DNA from 3 places in the Kribbella sp. genome. Region 2 is predicted to be linked to each of the others. Evidence: riboswitches for the same ligand, from Rfam matches in the RefSeq annotation. Region 2 holds a riboswitch; each other region holds the start of a gene.
What was found. Region 2 has a riboswitch for S-adenosylmethionine ahead of VFG33_RS10785 (GNAT family N-acetyltransferase). Riboswitches for the same ligand answer to the same signal wherever they lie in the genome.
Positions count from the first base shown of each region.

Region 1: it holds a riboswitch for S-adenosylmethionine, as region 2 does, so the genes downstream of both, thrC (threonine synthase) here and VFG33_RS10785 (GNAT family N-acetyltransferase) in region 2, are expected to answer to the same signal.
Region 3: it holds a riboswitch for S-adenosylmethionine, as region 2 does, so the genes downstream of both, VFG33_RS13000 (aminotransferase class V-fold PLP-dependent enzyme) here and VFG33_RS10785 (GNAT family N-acetyltransferase) in region 2, are expected to answer to the same signal.

Region 1 is NZ_DASRXP010000036.1:1,632-3,894, forward strand. Features, by position in the region: gene thrC (threonine synthase) at 1-1,219, opposite strand, end outside; SAM riboswitch class I at 1,233-1,372, opposite strand; gene VFG33_RS01810 (cation:proton antiporter) at 1,453-2,263, opposite strand, start outside.
Region 2 is NZ_DASRXP010000214.1:14,416-16,678, forward strand. Features, by position in the region: gene smpB (SsrA-binding protein SmpB) at 58-537, opposite strand; SAM riboswitch class IV at 814-929, shown strand; gene VFG33_RS10785 (GNAT family N-acetyltransferase) at 1,011-1,571, shown strand; gene VFG33_RS10790 (SDR family oxidoreductase) at 2,216-2,263, opposite strand, start outside.
Region 3 is NZ_DASRXP010000260.1:2,953-5,215, reverse strand. Features, by position in the region: gene VFG33_RS13010 (VOC family protein) at 1-96, opposite strand, end outside; gene VFG33_RS13005 (hypothetical protein) at 144-827, opposite strand; SAM riboswitch class IV at 1,003-1,117, shown strand; gene VFG33_RS13000 (aminotransferase class V-fold PLP-dependent enzyme) at 1,132-2,263, shown strand, end outside.

The DNA of each region.
Region 1 (2,263 bases), on a different contig from region 2:
CCTTGGGGCCGACCCGGTCGGCCACGGCGTCGAGCGTCTTCAGCCCGTCGCCGGAGTTGATGATCACCGTCTCGGCCTCGGGGTCGAGCTGACCGGTCTCGATCAGCTTCTTCAGCGTCGCGACCGTCACCCCGCCCGCGGTCTCGGTGAAGATGCCCTCGGTCCGGGCCAGCAACTGGATGCCCTCGATGACCTCTTCGTCGGACACGTCCTCGATCACCCCGCCGGTACGCCGGGCCACGTCCAGCACGTAGGGGCCGTCCGCGGGGTTACCGATCGCGAGCGACTTGGCGATGGTGTCCGGCTTGACCGGCTTGACCACGTCATGGCCGTCCCGGAACGCCTGCGCGACCGGGGAGCACCCCGTCGCCTGCGCGCCGTAGATCTTGTAGTCGGTCGCGTCGACCAGGCCCAGCTTGCCGAGCTCGGTGAAACCCTTGTCGATCTTGGTCAGCTGCGAACCCGAGGCGACCGGGATGACGACCTGCTGCGGGATCCGCCAGCCGAGCTGCTCGGCGATCTCGAAGGCCAGCGTCTTCGAACCCTCGGAGTAGTACGGGCGGACGTTGACGTTCACGAACGCCCAGCCCTCTTCCTCACCGGCGATCTCCGAGGCGAGCTTGTTGACGTCGTCATAGTTGCCTTCGACGGCGACCAGCGTCCCGCCGTACACGGCGGTGGTGATGATCTTGGGCCGCTCGAGGTCGTACGGGATGAAGACGACCGAGCGGATCCCGGCCCGCGCGGCCGCGGCGGCGACGGCGTTGGCCAGGTTGCCGGTGGAGGGGCAGGCGAAGACCTTCATGCCGAGCTCGCGGGTGGCGCTCAGGGCGGACGCGACGACGCGGTCCTTGAAGGAGTGGGTCGGGTTGCCCGAGTCGTCCTTCACCCAGAGCTTGCGCAGCCCCAGCGCGCGGGCCAGGTTGCCGGCGTCGATCAACCGGGTGTAGCCCGGCTCGGTGTTCGGGAAGCTGGCCACGTCGACGGGGACGGGCAGCAGCGGTTGGTAGCGCCAGATGTTCTTGGGTCCGGCTTCGATCTGCTCACGGGTGATGGCGGGGAACTCGTACCCAACCTCCAGGGGACCGAAGCACTCCATACAGGCATAGAACGGGCCGAGTTCCGACTTCGCGCCACAAGCGCGACAGCTCAGGTGCGTACCGTTGCCGAAGGCACCTTCACGGATGGTGTGGGTGGTTGGCGCGGTGCTCAGGCTCATGGCGGAGTTTCCCTCCTCATCTTCCCCGCACCGGATCTCGGCGCGGGACGGATTTGGCACCGGTCCGCCGCGAGCGCCTCCGAATCGAGGTCTCCACGGGGAGGGTTGCCGGGACTTCAACGGGCCGTATCCCTCAGTCCCTCTGGATGAGCACTGTCGAGGTTACCCAATCTGGTCCATATCGTGTCCTCCGTTCCCACTATCCGAGACAGCCGATCTCACCCCGAGCGGCACTAATCCTCCTCCCGGCGGAGGTCGAGCATCCGCATCAGTGGGGTCGCGGCGACGCCGTGGACGAGGACGCTCAGGACGACGGTGAATCCGACGGTTGCCCAGAGCCAGGGGAGGTCCGTGGTGAAGTCCGAACCGGCGTACGCGAGGTAGTAGACGGAACCGACACCCCTCACCCCGAAGGCGGCGGTCACCCAGCGCTCGGACCGTCTGAGTGGAGTCCTGGTCAGGGAGATCCAGGCGGTGAGCGGCCGGACGACCAGGATGAGGAGGAGGCCGATCGCTACGCCGGAGAAGGTGAGCGGACCGAGGAGGCCGCCGGTGATCGCGACGCCGAGCAGCAGGAGGATTCCCCAGGTCAGGATGTGTTCCAGCTGCTCGACGAAACCGTGCAGGTCCTCGTGGAACTCGTGACTGCGCTCGGCGGCCCGCAGCGAGAGAGCCGCGACGAACACAGCCACGAAGCCGTAGCCATGCAGCAGTTCGGTGAGGCCGTAGACCCCGAGTGTGATCGCCAGGGCTAGTACTGGCTCCCGCGAGTCGGCCAGCCGGAAACTGAACAGCGGCGCCGAGAACGCCATCTTGCCGAGCAGCCAGCCGGCACCGGCACCGATCGCGACACCGATGACGGTCTTGCCGATCAAATCCCATGCGAACCACTCCAGCGCCCAGTCGCCCACCGCGCCCTTGGTCGCGGCGAACACGGCGGCGTAGACGAACGGGAAGGCGAGCCCGTCGTTGAGACCGGCCTCCGAGGTGAGCGCGAAGCGAACCTCGTCGTCCTCCTCGGGCTCGGCCTCAGCGCCGGTGCTC
Region 2 (2,263 bases):
CTGTCGACTACTGGGCCCGCCCGACTCCGTCAAGGGAACCGTCGTACGCACCGCTGATCAGTCCCGGCGACCCTTCAGCCGGCGGCTAACCGCACGCTCGGCCTCCCGGGTCGCCTCGCGCTCGGCGAGCGCGTACCGCTTGTCCCAGGTCTTCTTGCCGCGGGCCAGGGCGATCTCGACCTTCGCCCGACCGTCCTTGAAGTAGAGGGTCACCGGGACGATCGTCAGCCCGCTCTCGTTGACCTTGCGCTCGATCTTGTCGATCTGGGCACGATGTAGCAGCAGTTTCCGCTTGCGGCGTGAGCCGTCGTTGAACCAGCGGGCCTGGGAGTACTGCGGGATGTGTACGCCGTGCAGCCAGATCTCCCGGTCCTCGACAGTGGCGAAGCCGCCGACCAGAGACGCCCGCCCGGCACGGAGCGCCTTCACCTCCATACCCTGCAACACGATCCCCGCCTCCCAGGACTCGCCCAGATGGTAGTCATGGGCAGCCTTGCGGTTGCGCGCGACCACGGGGTTGGCCTCAGTCTTCTTCACACCTTGATTCTGCCCCGACAACCCGACCAGCGCTCAGTCTGACTATCCAGGATCGCGATCAACTCGCTCTGCCAGGCGACTTCATCTGGATCGTTGCGACTGATGCGATCGAGGAGTCTGTCCGAGCGTCATCTCGCATCTCGCATCTCGTGTCCGCAAAGTCACACATGCCACTGCCTCGATCAAACGCTTCGTGGTCGCCTGGGATGTACCTGCGGGTCTGGGTCGATTAACGCGATTCCGCACCGGCCTCGGTGGTGCTAGCGTTTCGGTACAGGTCATGAGTGCCAGTGCGAAGCCCCGGCTTGCTGGTCGGCAACCCTCCGGTTTGCGGGTGGGGTGCTCCGGGTGAGGACCAGGCTCGGCACACGGGTGTTGAGCAAGCCGCGCACTGGAGGATTCATGCCGCTCGTCCCCGATCACGTAAGAGCCCGGTTTCCCAGCGGCCGATGCTCCTGGACAGGGGTGTTCTGATGACGTCTCTGCGGTTCCGTTCGGCGGGAGTCGATGACGCCGAGCAGATCGCGATGCTGCACGCTGACAGTTGGCGCAGGCACTATCGCGGTGCCTACGCTGACTCGTTCCTCGATGGCGACATCGCTGCCGACCGACGCGCGGTCTGGTCAGCGCGGCTAGCCTCACCCACCGACACTGGCACCGTGCTCGCCGAGCACGATGAGCGGCTGGTGGGCTTTGTCCACGTCGCGTTCGATGACGACCCGAGGTGGGGCAGCCTTGTCGACAACCTGCACGTCCACCACAGCCAGCGCCGTACAGGCATCGGCACCGAGCTTCTAGCCCGCGCCGCACGAGCCGTCACCGAACGGGCGACAGGCAACGCGTTGTACCTGTGGGTGTTGAAGCAGAACACCGCAGCGCAGCAGTTCTACCTCGTGTCGGGAGCCAGTTGCGTGGAGACGGCAACCGTCCCACCGCCCGGCGGAGACCCAACCCGCCTGAACGGCAGTCCCAGCTGCCTACGCATGGTCTGGCCCGACGCCTCCCGCCTAAGCCACTCCGCCGACGATCGCTGAGTCCCGGCTTCCGGCGTCAGCCAGCTGATGTGACCGCGGAACGGCAAGGGACCATCGAGACGTATCCCCGCAGTCTGCCTCACCGGTCGTCGCGCTCAGGAGCCTCGGCCGGCGGCCCCTCATCATTTCTCGACAAGAGGAACCATTCGGCGACGGGCCACCAGTGCCGGGTACTGAGTTCGACCCGTCCCCTCGACAGGGGTACCCAATGCCCCGGAGCGATTGGTTCGTGAGTTGAGGTCGCCGTGAAGACCGGAACATGGGCGTAGGGCGTGGGGTATTGGTAGGTCTCGTCGGGGGTGGGCACAACGTTGCGGACGTATCCCACGCAGCGCGTTGGCACCAGTCGACCAAAGAGGTCCTGGCTCAGGTCATCAAGTCCCACGGTCGAAGCGGTCCAGCCGTTGTCTCCTCCAAGGAACCGAGTCGGTAGGTCAAGCCCTTTCGTTACCTCGACGCAGAAGATCTCAGGCTCGCGACCAGCAACAACTCGAGTCAGCAGGAACCGAACGATGATCACTGGCTCCGGGCTTGCGGTGGAGTCGCACGCCCATACTTCTGCAGTGCTTCCGGGCGGTAGCCACGATGCGTCGGCAGTGCTTGCAACGAGTCGATCGCTGAAGGGCATCCCCGGATCCTACGGATCAGGAAGGTACGAGCAGGCGGCTGATTGCCTGGGAGATCGGGGTACG
Region 3 (2,263 bases), on a different contig from region 2:
GTACGTGATCGGCAGGCCGGTGAGTTCCGAGTAGAACCGCGCAAGCACCGCGGGATCAGGGCAGTCGATCGCCACATGGTGAAGTCTTCCAATCATGCCGTCATCATCACCGCCGCTGGTGCCGGACAACAGGTCCCGCTGGATCACTCGGCGTACAAATACTTGAGGCCTTGCTTCAGGTAGGTGCGGGGATTCGTGTCGAGGTGGGTCACCCAGGCAGGGGCGGTCTCGCCTCGGAGCCAGGCGTAGCGGGCCAGCGCGTAGCCGTACATCGGCTCGGTGAGGTAGCCGAGCCGGCTGGTCTGATAGCTCCGGTCCGACTGGCGGAACTCGAAGGCAGCGTTCGCGTTGAAGACGCCCATCCCGAAGAACACCGTGAACAGATCGGTCAGCGGCTCACCGTCCCGCCGCTCCCGATCGATCCGCTCCTCGCCCAGCAACCGTTCGTGGCCGAGTTCGTGCGCGATCGTCGCCACCAGCCCGACCGGCTCCCGCGCCTGCCCCAGGTGCACAGTGATGACGGTCAGCCCGTCGCGGGTCTGCCAATGTCCCGCCGCCCGCCGATGCCGATACTCCAGCGAGACGGAATCCAGCAGCTCCTCACCCTCCTCGGGCTCGAACTCGAGCAGCACCCGATCGGCCGGCACCCCCAGCCGCGTGCAAACAGTCTCGAAGACAGCCCGTACGTCGTCCTCGGTGCCCGCGTAGTCCGCTGGGAAGAAGGAGATCTCCGGCAGCGCGACCGGCCCCCGCAGTACCGCGTCACCGAACTCGGAGACGAACCAGTCCAGCGACTCTTCGATCCAGAGCTGTTCCTCCGACCGCACCGGGCACTTTGCCCTGCTCCACCACATCCGGACCACCCCCTCCCGAGACCGCACCTGGCGACTAGGACGCGCTCCCGCCTGCAAATGGTTGCCTGTCTCAGGATGTGTAGCGGAGTCTCACGAAGTGGGATTGCTGCTGGCGCATCTACCGGGCCTTTGGTTACCGTCTTCAGCAGGTCATGAGTGTCAGCGTCAAGCCCCGGCTCGCTGGCCGGCAACCCTCCTCCGCGGTGGGGTGCCCCGGGTGAGGACCCGGCCGTTCGGAACACCCCGATCGGCAAGCGCGGACCACCGGGAGCAAACCATGTCGATCCTCTCCATCCTCGAGCCTGCCAACACGAGCACCGCTCGGCCGACCATCGCCCGGCTCACCACCGGCAACATCCCCGCCACGGTCGGGTCGGACCTGTTGGTGCCGCTGGCCGACGGCCGGGTGACGGACTACGCGAACTTCGACCATGGAGCCAGCGCGCCCTGTCTGGAGTCGGTGCGAGCTGCCGTCGAGGCCGCGCTGCCGTCGTACGCGTCGGTGCATCGCGGCAACGGGTACGCGTCCCGGATCACCACCCAGTGGTACGAGCGGGCCCGCCGCGAGGTGCACACCTTCGTCGGCGCCAGCACGGATGACCAGGTGATCTTCACCCGGCAGACCACCGACGCCCTGAACCTCCTGGCCCGCGCGGTACCGGCCGACGCCACGGTGATCGTGTTCGAGTCCGAGCACCACGCTGCCCTACTCCCCTGGCCGACCGAGCGCACCATCCGTCTGGCCGCGCCGACGTCGACCACAGCCGCAGTCACGGCAGTCGCCGACGCACTGCGCACCGCACCGGAGGGACCGCGCCTGGTCGTAGTCACCGGCGCCTCCAACGTGACCGGCGAGATCTTCCCGATCGCCGAGATCGCCGCAGTAGCCAAGGCTCACGGCGCCCGCGTCTGCCTGGACGCCGCACAACTCGCACCGCACCGCGTGGTCGACATCGCCCAACTGAACGTCGACTGGGTCGCCCTGTCGGGCCACAAGCTCTACGCCCCGTACGGCGCGGGCGCGCTGATCGGCCGCGCCGACTGGCTCAACGCAGCTGACCCGTACCTCTACGGCGGCGGCGCAACCGCCTCTGTCACCGGCGACGAGACCGTGTGGAACCAGGGCCCCGCCCGGCACGAGGGTGGCTCCCCCAACGTCATCGGCGCGATCGCCCTGGCCGCGGCGTGTGCAGCGATCACCAAGCACCGCGAGGCGATCGAGCAGCACGAGCGCAGCCTGCTTGCCCGGCTCCGCACCGGACTGGCCCAGCTCCCCGGCGTGAACACCTACTCGCTGTTCGGCGAAGAGGCGGACCGCGTCGGCACGGTCTGCTTCACCATCGAGGGCTTGAGCTCGACCCTTGCCTCCGCGGCGCTGTCAGCGGAGTACGGCATCGGCGTGCGGGACG